DNA from 3 places in the Priestia sp. P5 genome. Region 1 is predicted to be linked to each of the others. Evidence: riboswitches for the same ligand, from Rfam matches in the RefSeq annotation. Region 1 holds a riboswitch; each other region holds the start of a gene.

What was found. Region 1 has a riboswitch for cobalamin ahead of MMB69_RS11470 ((2Fe-2S) ferredoxin domain-containing protein). Riboswitches for the same ligand answer to the same signal wherever they lie in the genome.
Region 2: linked by a shared signal. The riboswitch ahead of MMB69_RS09640 (cobyric acid synthase) and the one ahead of MMB69_RS11470 ((2Fe-2S) ferredoxin domain-containing protein) in region 1 are both predicted to bind cobalamin.
Region 3: linked by a shared signal. The riboswitch ahead of nikA (nickel ABC transporter substrate-binding protein) and the one ahead of MMB69_RS11470 ((2Fe-2S) ferredoxin domain-containing protein) in region 1 are both predicted to bind cobalamin.

Annotation. Positions count from the first base shown of each region.
Region 1 is NZ_JAKWFJ010000001.1:2,119,053-2,126,092, forward strand. It holds gene brnQ (branched-chain amino acid transport system II carrier protein) at 1-859, opposite strand, end outside; gene MMB69_RS11455 (cation:dicarboxylate symporter family transporter) at 1,246-2,517, shown strand; gene MMB69_RS11460 (M42 family metallopeptidase) at 2,625-3,662, shown strand; gene MMB69_RS11465 (hypothetical protein) at 4,015-4,173, shown strand; cobalamin riboswitch at 4,319-4,497, shown strand; cobalamin riboswitch at 4,616-4,795, shown strand; gene MMB69_RS11470 ((2Fe-2S) ferredoxin domain-containing protein) at 4,896-5,276, shown strand; gene cobJ (precorrin-3B C(17)-methyltransferase) at 5,290-6,912, shown strand; gene MMB69_RS11480 (sirohydrochlorin chelatase) at 6,931-7,040, shown strand, end outside.
Region 2 is NZ_JAKWFJ010000001.1:1,751,544-1,758,583, forward strand. It holds gene MMB69_RS09625 (nitroreductase family protein) at 29-676, shown strand; gene MMB69_RS09630 (APC family permease) at 1,104-2,675, shown strand; gene MMB69_RS09635 (YdcF family protein) at 2,734-3,297, opposite strand; cobalamin riboswitch at 3,445-3,624, shown strand; gene MMB69_RS09640 (cobyric acid synthase) at 3,717-5,243, shown strand; gene MMB69_RS09645 (FecCD family ABC transporter permease) at 5,449-6,507, shown strand; gene MMB69_RS09650 (ABC transporter ATP-binding protein) at 6,504-7,040, shown strand, end outside.
Region 3 is NZ_JAKWFJ010000005.1:95,990-103,029, reverse strand. It holds gene MMB69_RS24700 (tautomerase family protein) at 1-176, shown strand, start outside; gene ftsZ (cell division protein FtsZ) at 536-1,540, shown strand; cobalamin riboswitch at 1,543-1,732, shown strand; gene nikA (nickel ABC transporter substrate-binding protein) at 1,876-3,417, shown strand; gene MMB69_RS24685 (GNAT family N-acetyltransferase) at 3,487-4,014, shown strand; gene MMB69_RS24680 (hypothetical protein) at 4,270-4,443, opposite strand; gene MMB69_RS24675 (YfmQ family protein) at 4,586-5,029, opposite strand; gene MMB69_RS24670 (lmo0937 family membrane protein) at 5,223-5,360, shown strand; gene MMB69_RS24665 (TatD family hydrolase) at 5,393-6,163, opposite strand; gene MMB69_RS24660 (EamA family transporter) at 6,230-6,853, opposite strand.

The sequences.
Region 1 (7,040 bases):
CTAAAAGAATTCCTCCGTAAGAGCCAAAGTAGTAATTTGATACTTCAGCCAAAACCGTACCTCCGTTATCAAGACGTCCAAGCTCTGATACGCTTGAAGCACCCATATAGGACAATGCACTATAAATAAGAGCTAAAATAACGGCAGCGATAGCCGTAGCTTTTGCACAAATTGTGATGATTTGTCGGTTGGTTTTTGCTCCTTTTTCTTTAATTGCATTAATAATAATAATTCCAAAAACAAATGATGCTAGTGTATCCATTGTTAAGTAGCCTTCTTGGAAGCCTTTAAAAAATGAGTGTGTTGTATAAGCTTCGCTTGGTGCTTCAAATTTTCCAATTGGGTTCACAACGGCTACAACTACCAATATTCCAATAAACGTTAATTTAATAGGTGTTAAAACTTTTCCTACTAAATCGACAATTTTCGCAGGGTTTAGCGAAAAAAAGCAGGTAATAGTAAAGAAAATTACCGTGAAAATGATAAGGGGAAGGTGTCCTGGATTTTCTGATAAAAAAGGCTTAACGCCAATTTCGAACGAAACGCTTCCCGTTCTTGGCATCGCAAAAAGCGGTCCGATTGCCAAGTATAAAATCGTAGTAAAGATAATACCGAAAGCTGGGTGTACGCGACTAGCTAAAGACTGCAGATCCTCTTTTCCGGAAAAACCAAATGCGAGAACGCCTAGAAGAGGCAGACCTACACCCGTTACTAAAAATCCAGCGTTTGCTGACCAAATATTGCTTCCAGCAGACTGACCTAACATTGCAGGGAAGATTAAATTACCTGCGCCGAAGAATAGGGCAAAAAGCATAAAGCCAATAACCACTATAAATGAAAAAGGAACTTTGTTTGACACGTTAAAACCTCCAAAATTATAAATGCTTTTTATTATCGTGTTGAATAATTAAAATTTTCAGAATTTTATATTCGAATAATAAAAATAAACATGTATCGTATTATACTAACCTAAAATGCATATTTCAATATAAAATTTTATTTTTTTAATTTATTCGCTGAAATAGCAAAAATAGAAAAATACTTAGCAAAAAAATCTCAATATACAACAATTATTTGATATGATAAAACAGAACCGTGGCTTTTAAAAATTCGCATGTGCGGCCTTATATCCTTTTAGTAAAGAACTGTTTACATAAGGTGCTGTAAGGATGTATATTTATACACGGTTCGCGGAACCGCATATGCTCGATGGATGAAAGTCAACTGTGCGAAAGGAGCAAGAAAGTGAAAAGGTTAGGTCTAGCAACTCAGATTCTAATTGGACTGATTTTAGGCGTAGCTGTAGGTGCTATTTTTTATGGAAGCGATACAGCCATTTCTATTTTACAGCCGGTTGGAGACATATTTATTCATTTAATTAAGATGATTGTCGTACCGATTGTGATTTCAGCATTAATCGTAGCGGTCGCAGGAGTAGGCGATATCAAAAAATTAGGTAAGCTTGGCGGAAAAACAATTCTTTATTTTGAAATTGTTACAACCATTGCTATTGTAGTGGGGATTATTGCCGCGAACTTATTCCACCCTGGTGCAGGGGTTGATATGGGGCATATTGAAAAAAGCGATATTTCTCAATATGAGGCAACGGCAAAAACGTCTGAAAGTACAGGGATTGCTCAAGAGCTTCTTCATATTGTTCCGACAAACGTCTTTCAATCGGTAGCAGAAGGCGATCTTTTACCAATCATTTTATTTTCCGTACTGTTTGGTGTAGGCGTAGCTTCGATTGGAGAGAGAGGAAAACCTGTTTTAGCCTTTTTTGAAGGCGTCTTGGATGCAATGTTTTGGGTAACTAATTTGGTGATGAAATTTGCTCCAGTAGGTGTATTTGCACTTATTGGTGTTAATATTATAAAGTTTGGTGTCGGATCACTTATTCCATTAGGAAAATTAGTGTTCGCCGTTTACTTCACCATGATTTTCTTTGTGCTTGTGGTTCTTGGAATTATCGCTAAAATGGCTGGAACAAGCATGTTTACGCTGATAAAAGTGTTAAAAGACGAGCTGCTTCTTGCTTTTACAACGGCAAGTTCAGAAGCCGTTTTACCATCTCTTATCAAAAAGATGGAAGACTTCGGTTGTTCTAAATCGGTTACATCGTTTGTTATTCCAACAGGCTACACGTTTAACTTAGACGGTTCAACCATTTATCAGGCGCTGGCATCGCTGTTTATTGCTCAAATGTACGGCATCGACCTTTCCATTATGGATCAAATTCAGCTCCTTCTTGTGCTAATGTTAACCTCAAAAGGAATGGCTGGTGTACCAGGGGCATCGTTTGTAGTTGTACTTGCTACGCTTGAATCTATGGGCTTCCCTCTTGAAGGCATGGCATTTATTGCAGGAATTGACCGCATTCTTGATATGATGCGTACCACAGTTAACGTAGTAGGAAATGCTCTAGCTGCAATTGTAATGTCCAAGTCTGAAGGCGAGTTTGATAAGCAAAAATCATTAAATTATACAAATAAATTAAAGAAATCAAACATAGCTTAAAACAAAAAAGCCGGGCAGCTGCCCGGCTTTTTTGTTTGGAGCTGCGTGTTATCTTTTTTGAAACATATGGTAAAATAAAAGAAATGAGAGACAAAGGAAGTGTCATAATGACGGAAACTGTTCAGTTAATTAAAAAGCTTGTTTCGATTCCCAGTCCTTCTGGAAATACAGAAAAGGTGATTTCATTTGTCGAAGACTATGTAAAAGAGCTAAATATTCAAACGTATCGCAATCGAAAAGGAGGCTTAGTCGCTACTATTCCCGGTAAAGATACAGATCATCACCGCATGCTGACGGCTCATGTCGATACATTAGGTGCTATGGTAAAAGAAATCAAACCTAGTGGACGTCTGAAAATCGACCTGATTGGAGGGTTTCGCTACAATTCTATTGAAGGAGAATATTGTGAAATTGAAACTTCATCAGGAGAAGTATTTACAGGAACCATCCTTATGCATCAAACTTCTGTTCATGTGTATAAAGATGCAGGGGAAGCTGAGCGAAATCAAGAAAATATAGAAATTCGATTGGATGAAAAAGTACATAGCGCAGAAGATATTCGCAGCCTTGGAATTGAAGTCGGCGACTTTGTTTCGTTTGATCCCCGTGTAGAAATAACCAAAAGCGGTTTTATTAAATCTCGTCATCTCGATGATAAAGCAAGCGTAGCTTTATTGCTTCAGCTCATGAAAACAATTCAAGAAGAACAGATCGAACTGCCATACACTACGCATTTTCTCATTTCAAATAATGAAGAAATTGGATACGGAGGGAATTCAAACATTACGCCTCAAACGGTAGAATACTTAGCGGTTGATATGGGTGCTATGGGAGATGGACAATCTACTGATGAATACACCGTGTCTATTTGTGTAAAAGATTCAAGCGGACCGTATCATTACGGTTTGAGAAAGCATTTGGTGGAGCTAGCTAAGCAGCATGATATTCAGTATAAATTAGATATTTATCCGTTTTACGGATCAGATGCTTCCGCTGCTATTCGTGCGGGGCATGACATCGTACACGGCTTAATTGGTCCAGGAATTGATTCTTCTCATGCGTTTGAGAGAACGCATCAAGATTCATTGAACCATACGTATAAGCTTCTTCACCACTATGTGCAGTCAAACATGGTTCTGCTTTAAGAAAGGAATATTTAATTAGTGTATTTTTTATGCAGAACAAAGAGCGGGACGGGACTGTGATGTCTGTACTTTCCTTTCCTAAAAAAGAAGCCGACTGTCCGGCTTCTTTTTTTAATAAATACTATATATTTTTTTACTGGTGAAGCAACAGTTGGTAAAAAAGCACCTTTTTTAAAGAGGTATAATACTACTTCAACCTTTTGTACATTTTGTTCATTTACAGAAGTTAAAATGTTTTTAAATTTTTAAAAGTTTCTTGTGACAAGTTTTGTAGAATGGGTTTTCAAAAGGAAATGCTTTCGTCATAATGTGGATATAGCGATCACTACAATAATCGGAGGCGAATCTTTTCATGTGGGTACTGACGGTGTATGCTGGAAAAGAAATGAAAATGTTTGAATTTGAAACTGAAACGCAGGCGAGAGAAGCTTTTGCAAAAACAAATGGCTGTAAAGTTCTTTCAGAAGTCGTGTATTATAATGATCCTCATTTAACATTAGTAGCTATATAATGAAAAACAAGAGCTGACTTTATGCTCTTGTTTTTTTATAGCTTCTTGTATCTTACGAAAAGAATAGAGTTGAAATAAAAAAAAATGTACGCTATGATATGGTAGTTACTTCTATTATTCTGATAGTTTAAAAGGTTCATATATATCAAACAGCAACAGTAAAGATGCCAAGAAGGCTTAATAGGGAAACTGGTGTAAGACCAGTACTGTCCCCGCAACTGTAAGTGTGGACGAACGAGTATAACCACTGTGAAAAAATCACGGGAAGGTTCTCAAGTAGAATGATACACAAGTCAGGAGACCTGTCTTTATTGTGAAGTTTCTATTTCTCCGGGGAGCGGGAAGGGAAACGTTGGCTTAAAGTGGCATTCGTGTACACTCTTATTCTGACGTTTTACCCGCTCGCATATTAGCGAAGCGGGTTTTTCTCATATCCTAAAACTACATATCGTGCAAAAAAGGTGCGCAATGACCACATTGCGTTAAATGGGAAGTCTGGTGTGAAGCCAGCGCGGTACCCGCCACTGTGAAGAGGAGCTGATTGCATATGCCACTGTATTCGGGAAGGCGCAATCAAGTAATGAATCGAAGTCAGGAAACCAGCCTTTTTCTAATGCGAAGCTTACCCTACGGGATATAGGTGGAAGTGCAAAAACTTAGTTTGAATTTTCTGCGCCTCTATCATTGATAGAGGCGTTTTTTTAGTAAAGGAGAGAATGAGTGTGACGACTTGGAACTTGAATGCAACAAAGCATCACGTATTGATTTGTAATGGAAGCAGCTGTATGAGAAAAGGTGGAGAAGAAGCCACGCAGGCTATTCGAAATAAAGTGACCGAACTGAATCTAGATGAAGCGGTTCATACAACCCGCACGCGCTGTAACGGAAGATGCAAAGATGCTCCTGTAGCTATCGTGTACCCTTCAGGAGATTGGTACAAGCAGGTCACTGAAAACGTAGCTCATCGAATTGTTGAAGAGCATTTAGCAGGGGGCTGCAGTATAAAGGAATCGCTTATTTATGAATATGATCAAAATGGTTTCGTTTCTCCAGAAAACAGTGACTCCATAGAAGGAATTGACAAAGTAAAAAGTAACGCATAAAGGAGGAGCTAGCATGAAAGGTAAACTACTAGTTATTGGATTCGGTCCAGGAAGCTTTGAGCATATCACACAGCGAGCAAGAGAAGCCATTCAAGAAAGTGATATGATCATTGGTTATAAAACCTATGTGGAATTAATTCAAGGACTGTTAACGAATCAACAAATTATTAGTACAGGAATGACCGAAGAAGTAAGCCGTGCACAAGAAGCTGTAAAGCAAGCTGAAGCGGGCAAAACCGTAGCTGTCATTTCAAGCGGAGATGCAGGAGTATATGGAATGGCAGGCCTTGTGTATGAAGTGTTGATTGAAAAAAGCTGGAAAAAAGAAACGGGCGTAGAGATGGAAGTAATTCCTGGCATTTCGGCTATTAATTCATGCGCATCTCTCCTTGGAGCGCCCGTGATGCATGATGCTTGTACGATTAGTTTAAGTGACCACCTTACGCCTTGGGAGCTAATCGAAAAAAGAATTGAAGCAGCTGCACAAGCAGATTTCGTAGTGGCTTTTTACAACCCAAAAAGCGGAAGACGAACAAGACAAATTGTTGAAGCGCAAAGGATTCTATTAAAGTACCGTTCTCCTGATACGCCTGTTGGTCTTGTGAAAAGCGCTTATCGTGACCGTGAAGAAGTCGTAATGACCAACTTAAAAGATATGTTAAACCATGAAATTGGCATGCTGACTACCGTTGTTGTTGGGAATTCATCTACGTTCTTTTATGACGATTTGATGATTACACCGCGAGGGTATCAGCGGAAATATACCCTCAATCAAACGGAACAGCCGCTAAGACCGCATCAGCGACTTCGAAAAGAAGCAGAACCATGGGCTCTTGATCAAGAGGAGACTGTACAGCAAACGGCTTCAGCTATTGAAGCTGTTCAGAATAAAAAAGAAGAAAAAACAGCTTCACGAGCTCTTGCAGAAGAAGCGCTTCAAGCAATTTTAGGTGAAACTACTTCTCCGGTCGTACATCAGCCAATAGAGTCTATTTTTGAAGTGGCGGTTAGTCCAGGGCTTGCGAATAAGAAGTTTACGCCCGTTCAAATGACAACACTAGCAGAAGTTGTTGGTGAAAAAGGTACGATGGAGTATACGCCTGATCATCAAATTAAATTGCAAATTCCAACGGCTCATCCAGATGTGATCATTGAAAAACTTCAAGCAGCTTCCTTTTTATTATCTCCGGTCGGAGACGTGTTTACAATTAAAGCGTGTGATTTTTGTGATGGAGAAAAAAGCGACGCCATCCCACATACGGAAGAATTACAAAAGCGCCTCGGTGGAATGGACATGCCAAAAGAGCTGAAGCTTGGTATTAATGGATGCGGTATGGCCTGTTACGGTGCTGTTCAAGAAGATATCGGCATTGTCTATAGAAAAGGTGCGTTTGACTTATTTTTAGGAGCTAAAACGGTTGGGCGCAACGCGCATTCAGGTCAAATTGTGGCGGAAGGCATAGCGCCTGATGACATTGTTGAAATAGTTGATAACATTGTCCGTGAATATAAAGAAAAAGGTCATCCTAATGAGCGGTTTCACAAATTCTTTAAGCGTGTGAAGAACGTTTATGGATTCGATTATCAGGATATAACACCAAAAATAAAAGTAGAACCAGCTCCTTGTGGAGATTAAGAAATGGGAGGGCATTATATGAAATCAGTTTTATTTGTCGGTCATGGAAGCAGAGATTCTGAAGGGAACGATCAAATTCGCGAGTTTATCTCTACTATGAAGCATGATTGGGACGCATCTATTTTAGT
Region 2 (7,040 bases), 370 kb from region 1:
AAAAAACAAACAATTAGGAGTGTGGAAAATGGGTTTTTTAGATAAATTATTTGATAAATCAAGTGATCAACAACAGGTTGGAAAAGATTTTTATGAAGCAATTAAAAACCGACGTTCTATTTATGCAATTGATAAAAATGTAAAAATATCAGAAGAAAAAATTGAAGAAATTATTAATTTTGCGGTGAAACATACTCCTTCAGCATTTAATTCCCAAAGCGCACGCGTAGTCGTTTTATTTGGCGAACAGCACGATAAAGTGTGGGATATTACGAGAGAAACGCTTCGTGAAATTGTTCCAGCTGAAAACTTTTCAGATACGGATCAAAAAATGAACTTATTCGGAAGCGGCTATGGAACAGTTCTTTTCTTTGAAGATCAAGAAGTAGTTGAAGGGCTGCAAAAGCAGTTCGCATCTTACAGCGAAAATTTCCCGGTTTGGTCTAACCAATCATCAGGCATGCTGCAGCATGTAATTTGGACAGCGCTTGAGCTCGAAGGCCTAGGAGCAACATTACAGCATTACAATCCATTGATTGACGATGAAGTAAAAGCAGCTTGGAATATTCCAGGCTCATGGAAATTAATTGCCCAAATGCCATTTGGTAATCCTGTGTCACCTGCGGGAGAAAAAGAATTTCAACCGCTAACTGAACGTGTAAAAGTATTTAAATAAGCAAAAAAAGAGGCACGGACAAAATTATTTTAGTTGAAGCAAAATCCGAACGATTCATCGTTCGGGTTTTTTCATTAGTATGGCAAGCGTAGGTTTTACGTATGTAGCTGCTTCTAGCGGTTGATTTCGTTATGTCTCAGCCCCTTTTTTTTACGATAAATAGTTTGAATATTCTTTTATGTTTAATCTAAGAAAAATGCGGTTAAATAGGAGGAGTAGTCCTCAAATCTTCGGTGGAATTTATGCGCTATACATAAGCAATTCAACGATGTTTTACAAAAAAATAAAGTTTTTAACTTGGTTTTTTAGAGAATATTTGTTAACATATCCACTTGTGAGGTCTTAGTAAGAGGAGGATGATGTAAAGAATCCCATATCGGACGCAAGGGCGTAGATATGTGGAGTGGAAATTTTAAAGGAGGATATTATGTCTGATCAAGGAAATCAAGGAAAGTTTAAAAAATCAATATCGTTACTTGACCTAACGTTAATTGGGATGGGAGCTATTTTTGGTTCCGCCTGGTTATTTGCGGTTAGTAACGTAGCGTCAAAGGCTGGTCCAGCCGGAAGTTTTTCGTGGCTGATTGGCGGAGTCATTATTTTACTTATCGGTTTAGTGTATGCTGAACTTGGAGCAGCGCTGCCGCGTACCGGTGGAATTATCCGTTATCCGGTTTACTCACATGGTCATTTAGTGGGTTACTTAATTTCATTCATTACCATTATTGCTTACACAAGTTTGATTGCCATCGAGGTAACGGCTGTACGTCAGTATGTTGCGTTTTGGCTTCCTGGTCTAACTAAACATGGTTCTGAATCGCCTACTACAATCGGCTGGTTATTTCAGTTCGCGTTATTAACGCTATTTTTTATCATTAACTACGTAAGTGTAAAAGCATTTGCTAAGTCAAATGTTATTATATCTGTGTTCAAATATGCGGTTCCTCTTACAATTATCGTCGTGTTAGCTTATCACTTTAAATCAGCTAACTTTACAACTGGCGATTTTACTCCGTTTGGTTTTAATGGTATTCAAGCAGCCATTTCAACAGGTGGCGTTATGTTTGCTTACCTAGGACTTCACCCTATTGTTTCTGTAGCCAGTGAAGTTAAAAACCCGCAGCGTAATATTCCAATCGCGCTCATTATCTGTATTGTACTTTCAGCGATTATTTACACAGCACTGCAAGTATTGTTCATTGGTAACATTCCGGCTGATATGCTATCAGGAGGATGGGGAACAATTCAAGAGCAATTCTCTTTACCATTTAAAGATATTGCACTTATTTTAGGCCTTGGCTGGTTAGTAACGCTTGTTATTTTTGATGCTATTTTATCACCAGGCGGTAACGGGAACATCTTCATGAATACAACTTCTCGTTTAGTTTATGCTTGGTCTCGTAATGGAACACTATTTAAACGTTTCTCAAAAGTAGATAAGAAAACAGGAATTCCACGTGCGTCACTATGGCTATCGTTTGGAATGTCCGTATTCTGGACACTGCCATTTCCTTCTTGGGAAGCGCTAGTAAACGTATGTTCAGTAGCACTTATTCTGTCTTATGCGATTGCGCCAATTTCAGCTGCTGCATTCAGAGTAAATGCAAAAGACCTTAAAAAGCCTTTCAAATTAAAAGGCATGAGCGTTATTGCTCCTGTGTCATTTATCTTCTGTTCATACATCGTATATTGGTCAGGATGGACGACAATTTCTTGGCTTCTAGGATCACAGCTTCTAATGGTTGTTATCTACGTAGCATTTAAGAAATACGTACCAACTGACGTTGTAAAATTTGCACAGCAGCTTAAATCTGCTTGGTGGCTAGTTGCTTATTATATTATTATGCTTGTTATCTCTTACCTAGGCTCATTTGGTGGAGGACAAGGTGTGCTAAGCAACCCGCTTGACTTAATTTTAATTGCTCTTGTTTCAATCGGTATTTTCTACTGGGCGAAATACACGGGTTTACCAAAAGCAGTTATCGATACGGATGATTAATAAAAAACACGGCATGAATTCATGCCGTGTTTTTCGTTTGTATAGGGGTGTACTCTATTTATTTATCAAACAGCCACGTTTTTAAGATAGCAGCATACTCACGAAAGTAGGATTGAAGTTTAATTGAATTTGGTGTCTTTGCACCTAAAGGATAAACGTCAAAACCTTGACGCTTGGCAATAATAGAGGCGCGAAATAAATGAAAATCACTGCTAACAAGCACGACTTTTTTGTGTTGAATATCAACTTTCTTTTTAGTGAAAGTGAAATTCTCAAAAGTAGAAGTTGACTGATCCTCTTTTATCATTCGATTCTTTTTAATTCCTTCTTTTCGTAGAAAACGATAGGCTGCTTCTGCTTCAGAAATTTCTTCATCGGATCCTTTTCCACCCGTTACGATAACTTTTGTTTGTTTATGAGTCTTTAAATAAGATAAAGCCGTTTTTGCTCGTTCTTTTAAACTAGGAGACATTTGATCTCCGTCTACTTTCGAACCTAAAATGAGCACATAATCTGCTTTTTGCGGAACAGGCTGATGAGCGGTTTGATACATACAAAAAGACATGATTGCTATGTAAAGAACAAGCAAACTAATAAAGATATAAATGATTTTTTTCTTCAACTACGAGCACCTTCCTAGCTATTTCATAAGATGTTTGGAAAATAATTGTTATTATAGCATACGAGACCCAAATAAGTATAAACACAGTAATATATAATAATAGAAGAAAATCGTTATTGTGAATGGTTATAAAATTCGTTACAATAAAGAATAAATGATTTTAAAAGTGCCTCTAAGGAGGATAATAGGGAAATCGGTGTAAATCCGGTGCAGCCCCCGCTACTGTAAATGTGGATGAACCTGCAAAGACCCACTAGTCAAACTAGGAAGGATGCAGAAGTAAAATGAAGCATAAGCCAGGAGACCTGCTTTTAAAAACCCCTTATTTTTCGGTGGGAGAAATAAGTCAAGACAATGTGTTAATGAGCGCATGACCAAACCTTGACTTTTACAGTTAAGGTTTTTTTATGTGATAGGGAGTGGAAAAAGTGAAAAAAGGAAAACCTCTTATGATTCAAGGAACGCACTCAGACGCTGGAAAAAGCATGATTGCTACAGCGTTTTGCCGTATTTTTAAAGAAGACGGCTATCAAACTGCACCGTTTAAATCGCAAAATATGGCGCTTAATTCATACATTACAATGGATGGAAAAGAAATTGGAAGAGCGCAAGGAATTCAAGCTGAAGCGGCTGGAGTAGAAGCAACAACCAATATGAATCCTATTTTAATTAAACCAACTCGTGATCATGAATCTCAAATTGTTGTTCATGGAAAGCCGCTTCGTAATATGTTTGCTTTTCAGTATCGGCAAGAATTTTTTAATGAAGGTTTGAACGTTATCACGGAGTCTTATAAAGAGCTTGCCAATCATTATGATCGAATTGTGATTGAAGGTGCTGGAAGTCCTGCTGAAGTGAATTTGAACGATCGGGAACTGGTAAATATGCGCGTAGCAAAGATAGCCCAAGCCCCTGTTGTGTTAGTAGGAGACATTGATAAAGGAGGGGTTTTTGCGAGTCTGGTGGGTACTCTTCAATTGCTTCCAGATGAACATAAACCTAGAGTAATTGGAGTGTTAATCAATAAATTCCGAGGAGACTTAGAGCTTTTAAAACCGGGGTTGAAGTGGTTTGAAGAATACACGGGTGTTCCGGTACTAGGAGTCATTCCTTATATGCACGACGTGGAAATTGACGCTGAAGATTCGCTATCACTCAGAAATTACTCAACGCTTGTGAATCCGTTAAAAGAAATCGATATTGCGGTTATCTCGTATCCTCGCATCTCAAATTTTACAGACATTGATCCTCTAAGCTTAGAAGAAGACTGTCATGTGAGACTTGTAACCAAGCCATCACAACTAGGTACGCCTGATTTAATTGTTTTACCAGGAAGCAAAAATACGATTGAAGATGCGCAGTTTTTACAAGAAAGCGGCCTGGCTCTAGCCATTAATCAAGTCTTGAACGCAACGAACGCTCACGTTATTGGCATCTGCGGGGGATATCAAATGCTAGGAGAGACAATTACAGACCCTGATGCAGTAGAATCTCGGATTGAATCCATTAAAGGGCTGGGCTTGCTTCCAGTGGAAACCGTTATGACAACCAGCAAAAAAACAGAAAGAGTTTCTGGATATGTCCAGCTAAAAGGTGAAAGAGTTTCGATTGAAGGCTACGAAATTCATATGGGAAAGACAGTTTCTAAGAGCGCCACGGAAGCTTTTGCAGTGGTAGAACATGAAAAAGAAGGAACGGTTAAAGACAACGTTATTGGCACGTATGTTCATGATGTATTTCATAACGATTCTTTGCGCAGAGCTTTGCTTAATCAAATTCGTAAACACAAAAAATTGCCGCCTATTACGGACACATTCAACAGTCGCCTGCAAAAAGAGGAGTCTTTTTCAAAAGCAGCAGCATATGTGAGAGAAGCTATAGATATGGAAAAGCTGTATCATTTAATAGACAACTATAAAAGCCCGGAGCAAGCACAAAAAGTGTAGCTTGTAGAGGTTTTCGCTTGTTTTTTCACCGAGAACTTTAGTACGCTATTCTACGTTGCCTAGTTCAACAGTCTAGCACTCGTAACAAATAAAAGATGATTGTTTCCAATACTATGTAGGATGGAAACATGGTTTATGGACAGGAAAATGAATGGTTAATGTAATGTAAAACATCACGCCTCGTTTCCTAGAGGAGCTGAAAGTATTGATTTTTAAACGTATTTTTTTAAACAAAGCATCTATTTTATACATAGTCAGTTTATTTATTGTATGTACTTCGGTGATTATGGGAGTATTTATTGGTACAGTTTCGTTAACCGTAGGAGATACAATCAAAATTATTATTGGCCACCTTACCGGACTATCCTTATATCACGGTCCGGAAAACATGGATTTAATCATTTGGCAAATTCGTTTTCCAAGAGTACTGGTGGCATTTTTAGTAGGAGCTTCGCTTTCAATAGCAGGAGCTGCCTTTCAAGGGCTATTAAGAAACTCTCTTGCGGATCCTTATACGATCGGAGTTTCCTCAGGTGCAACCCTTGGCTCTGTCATGGCAATTTATTTTCATTGGAGTATTTTTGGTTTGTCTATCTTCACGCTGCCTGTAGTCGGCATCGTATCTGGTTTTATTACTCTTCTTTTAGTTTTTGGTATTACGAAACTCGCAAGCGGCAATTTGGCCAATGAAACCATCATCTTAGCGGGGATTATTTTATCATCCTTTATGAGCGCGCTTATTTCATTAATTGTAGCTCTTTCTCCTGAAGAAGATGTAAGGCAGGTTTTATATTGGCTAATGGGAAGCGTATCAATGAGAGGATGGTCGCATATTCAAATTTTAGGGCCGTTCTTTTTAGTCGGTACGATTATGCTGCTGTTACATGTGAAAGAGCTGAACGGCTTAGCATTTGGCGATCAATCCGCTCAATTTATGGGGATAGACGTAAAGAAGAAAAAAAGAATGATTTTAATAGGTGCATCCGTATTAACCGGGGCTGCGGTATCAGTATCTGGGGCAATTGGATTTGTTGGCTTAGTTATTCCCCACGTAGTGCGTCTCGTAGCGGGAGCTAATCATAAGCATGTACTGCCGCTTTCTATTTTAATCGGAGGAAGTTATTTGGTTTTAGCCGATTTATTAGCAAGAACGATATTAGAACCTCGTGAACTGCCGATTGGAGTCGTAACCGCCTTAATTGGTTCGCCAATTTTTACGCTGCTGCTTGTAAAAGAACGTATGCGGAAAAGAGGAATATCATGATTGAACTATATAATGTGACGGGAGGATACGATAAGCAGAAACCGACCGTTCGTGACATCACGTTCACCGTAGACAAAGGTTCTTTTGTTGCTTTACTAGGACCAAATGGAAGCGGAAAAACAACGCTTATTCGCTTAATTATGAATGTATTAACCACTCAATCAGGAGAAGTGAAGGTAGAAGGGAAGTCAGTGAAGGCTTATTCACCAAAACAACTGGCGCAAAAAGTTGCAGTCATGACGCAAGAAAATCAAATTGGATTAGAATTTACGGTTCAAGAAATTGTTTCACTTGGACGTTATCCTTATCAGGCAAAAGGTTTGTTTAGCACTGTATCAGCACAGGATGAAGAAGTGGTAGAAAGCGTGATGAAATTAACAAACGTCTGGCACTATCGAAATCATACCTTTCAATCGCTGAGCGGTGGAGAAAAACAGCGGGTTTTACTTGCTAAAGCACTGGCGCAAGAACCTGACTACTTACTTCTTGATGAACCAACGAATCACTTAGATGTAAAACATACGATGGAACTG
Region 3 (7,040 bases), on a different contig from region 1:
CAAGCAAACAGCGAACAGAAGAGCAAAAGCAAGCTCTTTACAGATTAATTGTAAAAGAGCTTGGAGAGAGCTGCGGCATTCAGCCAAACGACATTATGATTTCGATTGTTGAAAATGGTAATGCTGACTGGAGCTTTGGCATGGGAGAAGCTCAATTCTTAACTGGGAAATTATAAAACGGTTTATTATCTAGAGAAGCCCTTATTTCTAAGGGCTTTTTCTCATTTTGTCTATAAAAATATTATTCTCTTAGTCACATCTTACTCAAAATTAAATACAGACATCTGTCAAATGAATGATACAATAAGCTTATATGCCATTTTGAGTGGAAAAACCATAAAAGAGTTCGGCGTACTAATTTTAGAACAACAATAAATTTACATAAAGATGTAAAGATTTAAAGGTTAAAAGAGAAGTGTATAAAATCTGTAAAACAAAAGAACAGTTACGCGTTAAACATAGGAGTAAAAGGTTCTTCACGTGTTTTTTCGGATAATAAGAGAAAGTAATTTTGATCATTGAGGAGGAACTTAGAATGTTTGGATTTGATGCAGATGTATCGCCACTGGTGCGAATTAAAGTAATTGGGGTCGGCGGTGGAGGAAATAACACCGTTAACCGTATGATTGAACACGGTGTACAAGGAGTAGAATTTATCGCCGTTAATACGGATGCTCAGGCGCTTAACTTATCTAAAGCAGATGTGAAAATGCAGATTGGTGCGGCCTTAACGCGAGGATTAGGTGCAGGAGCTAATCCAGAAGTGGGAAGAGAAGCAGCCGAAGAAAGCAGAGAACAAATTCAAGAAGTACTGCAAGGCGCAGATATGGTATTCGTAACAGCTGGCATGGGCGGAGGAACTGGTACTGGAGCAGCTCCGGTTATTGCCCAAATTGCCCGTGAACTAAATGCTTTAACAATTGGAGTAGTCACTCGCCCGTTCAAGTTTGAAGGAAATAAACGTACGAAGCAAGCAGTAGGCGGTATTACTGCGATGAATGAATCGGTAGATACCCTTATTGTGATTCCAAACGACCGCTTGCTTGAAATTGTCGATAAAAAGACGCCTATGCTTGAAGCATTCCGTGAAGCAGATAATGTTCTTCGCCAAGGTATTCAAGGTATTTCAGATTTAATCGCTGTGCCGGGGCTGATTAACCTTGACTTTGCTGATGTAAAAACAATCATGTCTAATCAAGGATTTGCGCTTATGGGTATCGGACGAGCTTCCGGATCAGACCGGGCAATTGAAGCAGCGAAAAAAGCGATTTCTAGTCCGCTGCTAGATGCATCGATTGATGGAGCACGAGGCGTGCTGTTGAACATTACGAGCGGCAGCAGCTTGAGTCTTTACGAAGTACAGGAAGCAGCAGATATTGTCACGTCCGCTTCTGATCAGGACTTAAATATGATTTTTGGATCTGTGATTAATGAAGATTTAAAGGACGAAATGATGGTAACCGTTATTGCCACTGGATTTGATGATGAAGATGTTTCACCATCAGCTTCTACTTCTAGAGTTTCAAGAGCACGCTACTAAATTAAATAACCAGCTTTTATGGTAGCAATTGTTTTTCAATTGCCTTAAAAGGGAATCCGGTGCAAATCCGGAGCGGTCCCGCCACTGTAACAAGGAGCCTTATGTCAAAAAGCCACTGTCTATTTAGAGACGGGAAGGCGGTATAAGGCAATGACTTGAAGCCAGGAGACCTGCCATAAATCTCAGCACACAATAACCTACGAGGATAGGGAGGTGTTTTGGCAGAATCAAAAATAAGATAAACAAGGGATACGTTTATCTGAATTTGTTGTGAAGACAAGCACTTCTTTTTAGAAGTGCTTTTTTGTGTATTAAAATAGAAGGTGGAAAAATCAATGATAAATAATAAAAAACTCGTATCTATGATATTTCTCGTGTTACTTTGCCTCACTGCTTGCGCTCCTAATGAAGAGAGCGTAAGTATAAAAGAAAGAAAGAAAACGGATAAAAGTGTGACGTTTTTATTTAATTTTACATCTGCAACGCTTGATCCTCATAGGGACGATAATTATACAGCAGTTCGTGCGGGAGTAGGGGAGACGCTCGTTAAAATCAGCGACGATTTAAAAATAAAGCCTTGGCTTGCTGAAAAGTGGGAAACGAAAGATAACGGCCTTACATGGACATTTATGATAAGAAAGAACATCACGTTTCAAAATGGAAAAGCGCTGGATGCAAATGCCGTTAAGTCTTCTCTTCAAAGAACGATAGATCAAAGCTATGCGATGAAAAACGCTTTAAATATTAAAGAAATGAAAGCGAACAGTCATGCGCTGACAATTACATTAAAAGAACCAATGCCTAAATTTCCTTCTGAGTTAGTGCATCCAAACACAGCTATTATAGATGTTGATGTTTCTAATATAGCTAAGAAGCCCATTGGTACAGGACCATTTCACGTTTTGACTTTCGATCAAGGAAATCAAGTGAAGTTAGAAAGATATGAACATTATTGGAATGGAAAAGTGAAATTGAAAAATGCGATCTTTGCATTTAACGAAGATGCTAATGCGCGAGTTGCGGCTCTTCAGTCCGGGACAGCGGATATTATTTATCGGCCGCCTTTAGAAAGCTTGAGCACTTTACAAGCGAATTCGTCTTTCAAAGTAAGTGGAGTACCTAGTGTGCGTACTCATTTATTGCTTTATAATCAAACCAATGACTCATTAAAAGACGAAAATGTAAGAAAAGCTATCGATACTTTATTGAACCGAAAAGAAATTGTCAGTAGCATAATGAACAATCAAGCGGCAGCGGCTCGAGGTCCATTTTTACCTCAATTTCCTTTTGCTGATAATACTGCTAACGAGCAAAGAGGTATGACATCTGCTAGAAAATATTTAGAGAAAGCAGGCTATCAAATCAAAAATGACAAAGCAATCAAAAATGGAAAGTCACTATCGCTCTCTCTTGTCACATACAGCTCTCTGCCAGAACTGCCTTTAATTGCTCAGCTTATACAGTCTAATGCGAAAGAGTTAGGAATTACTATTAAGATTCACCTAGTTGAAGATAGCGATGAATATGTAATGGCAAAAGATGATTGGGATTTAGCATTGTACAGCCTTATCACAGCACCTAGAGGGGATGCCAGCTATTATTTAAGCACGAACTATTTGCCGGGCGGTGGTTTAAATGCCAGTCGGATTAATGACGATACGCTAACAAAAATGATAGAACAGTTAAATTCAACCGTAGATGACGCAAAACGAAATCAGCTAGCCAAGCAAGCAACCGCTTTGATTAATAGAAAAATGCTGACATCATCGATTGTACATCCAAACATTGTTGTTGCTTATAATCAACAAGTGAAAAATTGGACAACAAATCCAAGTGAGTATTATATGCTGACTCAGCATTTAGACGTAACGCCGTAGTCAATATTGTTGTTCCTATAGGAAAACGAGAAAGTATACAATGATAGATAAAAGGATGTGACAGTAAACGTGCAAGAAGTACAAATGTATCAAATTAAAGAAGTAACAGAAAAGGATGCGAAAGTGGTTCAGTTTGTCATGAATATGCGGAATGAGCTATTTCCTATGCTGGAAAAAAATCAGCTTCCTGTGGATTTGCTTCATTTTAATGAACATTACGTTCAAGCGAAAGACGCTGCTTTTTTTGCAGCTGTTACGGAAAATCAACAAGTAATTGGAACAATTGGTTTATACGCTTACGATGGAAGGTTTCATGCATTAAAAAAGCAATATGAACATAAAACTGCAGCTGAGATTGTAAAATGCTATGTCGATCCAGCGTACCGGCGTCTAGGCATTGGACAGCAGCTGTTAAAAGCAGTGGAACAATTTGCTCAAAATCATTTTTATGACACGTTGTATCTGCATACTCATCCTTTTTTACCGGGGGCTATCCCATTTTGGACTTCACAAGGTTTTATCGAAAGGCTTGCTGAACAGGAAGAGCCATGGAATACGCTGCACATGGACAGAAAAATACAACCAGTCGTAATGTAACGATATTATACAGTAATTACCATAGAATCTAGATAAGAGCTCATGCTATAATAAGCGTACTTACATTTATAGCCTGTAGGGCAAGTCCTTACAGAAAAGAACCACGTTTCGAATTGGCTGAAGCGTGGTTTTTTTCTATGAAAAACAAATAACAAAATATTTTTAAAAATATATATGAAATCGCTTTCAAAATAATGAAATATATTATATAATTACTAGTGTTGTGTTGTACTTTGTTAGTGTTAAATCAATATCCTACATGTGTGAGCCGACTGCCTTATGGTAGTCGGCTTCCTTTTTATGGTAGTATTCTAAAAGGAAATAGCATTCTTTGAAATGGCTGTAATCGTCATGACAATAGTTGTCCCAAAGGCCCATTTGAAAAGAAAGAAAAGTCGCAATCATTCCAAACCCTAACAAAGAAAGCATTATCCATCACCTCTTAAAAAGTTAGAAAATTCTATTAATTTATATTATAGCATTAGAATTAATGTTAAAGTTTGGTATTTTTAAATAAGGTAGCTTCAACCTAAAACTAAAAACTAAAAAAGCCGCCTTGTAGGCGACTGGTTTAAGCTAGGTCAGCTGTTATGGACTGCTTTTGAAGGTGATCAGACAGCAGGCTGTAAGCAATAATTTTCTTTTTATACTGTTTTACGACATCGACGTGATCATGATAACTGTATACGCATAATCGAACATCGTTTTTTCCTTTTTTCGTATCGATAACCAGTGGAGTTTCACTGTCTTCTAGGTGTTTATAATAGTCCTTATTTCCTTCATGGACATAATATTGTTTTAAAAATGTTGCTTTATTAAAATAATCAATCACTTGCATTTTATCTTTGCCTTCTAGATGTTTCCCATCAACTGTGACAGTAACGTTTTGATCATCAAGTATTGGGTGTAATTGAAATTTAGTCATAAGCCATTTGACCACTGGAGTTGGAAGACACGTTATTAATATTTTGAGTGCACTTACAAGAATGATGGAAAGTAATACAATCCACGTCATAGTTAATCATCTCCGCTATAGTTTAAATGAAATAAGATTACATACCTATTTTATCACAGAGAACATGAGTGCTTTTTGTACATTATGTGAACCTTCCTCAGTGAAAAGATGTATATGAAATGCGTTTATTTATGCACATTTAGGGAAATATAAAATTATAACAAATACTACATATAAAAAAGGAGAAAAAATTATGTTGTGGACGATTATTGGACTTTTATTTATTTTTTGGTTATTAGGATTAGTTTTTCATATTGGCGGCGGCATCATTCACATTCTTCTTGTCATTGCAGTGATTGTGCTAATCGTAAAACTTGTGAAACGAATTTAGATATAAAAGGCCTTTCCTTAGGGAAAGGCCTTTTATATGGAGAGACTATAAAAACAAGACGTATTTTGATATAAAAAATCATATGTCTCCGTTACAGAAACTCCTTTGAGACGTGCTATTTCCTGAACGGACTGATGTATCATTGATGGAACCGTTGTGTGGTTTTGAAAAGGTCCTTCAAATGGCCACGGACCATCTGTTTCCACCATCAAGTAGTCAAGAGGGTATTCCATGACAAGCGCTTGGATTTTAGGCTTATATACAATATCGGGTGTAACTGAAATATAGTAGCCGTTGTTTTTCATTCGTTCAACGGTTTTTTTAGCTCCTTTGAACCAGTGGAAGTGAGCTTTAGACACAGAATGTTTTTCTAATAAGTCGCATACGATCTCAGCGTCTTCATATACAGCATGAAGAATTAACGGTTTACCCCATTTTTTTGAATGAACAATAAAAGCTTCAAGCAGCTCCAAATAGGGCTCTAGAGAAAGAGTGTATGTCTGACTTAAGTAATAAGGTAGACCAACCTCCCCAACAGCTATCATTTCTTCATTGTTTTGATCAATCCAGGCAAACAGTTCCGCTAATTCATTTGAAGAAGGCAGCATTTGTTCAGGATGAAATCCGTAGGCGGGTTTCACGCAGGAATACAATTGGCTAATTTTTTGATTAAGTTGGCAAGAGTGTAATGTGGAAGATACAGAAATAAGCGCTTTTAACGAAGGATCCTTCTCTATTATTTCTTTCCAGCTTTTCGGTTCATATTGATCGAGGTGAATATGAGAGTCAATGATTTGTTTCATAAATATCGCTCGCTCCTTTCAGCCCAATTTGTTTAGAAATAATACGTAAGAAAATGTATGCTTCTGTTAGGCTTCTATCTTATTTTTTATGTGTTTTTTGTTCTCCCATTTAGCAATAGATGAAAACGTATAAATAATAAGAGCTAACCAAATAAAATTAAAAGCAATAACATGAGCTTTTGTTAGCGATTCATGGTATAGAATTACTCCTGCTAGCAGAGATAAGGTTGGTGAAATATATTGAAGAATACCAAGCATTGATAATGATACTTTTTTAGCACTTTTTGTGAATAATAAGAGTGGTAGAGCTGTGACCATTCCACTTCCGATTAATAAAAGACTTGTTAGGGGATTAATATATTGTCCAAGGCTCGCTTCTACTATTTTTCCATCAATGACAGCCCACATAAAAATGCCCCAATTTGCACTAATAAGTACAGACGCAGTAAAAAGGGACCAGAATAAGGATGGTTTCTTCATTATTTCTTTTACAAACGTAATGTATGTACGCCAGTTCTTTGTTATCAATAAAAGAATAAGCATAAAAATAAAAGACCAAAAAACGCGCTGAGCTAAAATCTCTCCTGGTGCTACGTGGTGAACCAGCTTCCAATAAATTGGCGTGAACCCCCACATTAGATAAGAAAGGACTGCATACGTTACACCATCTTTGTCATGATTTAAGTTCATTTAAAACTTTCCTTCTAACATGAGATAAATTTGGTAATAAGAGTCATAGATTAACATAAAAAAGCAGCATAAACGATTATATCACAGAGAAAAACGATTTTTCACATGTTGAATGGCTCAAAAAAGCGCTATGCGCAAGGTCATTGCTTTTCCATGTCTAAAATAAAATCAAATTGCGTATTTCTAA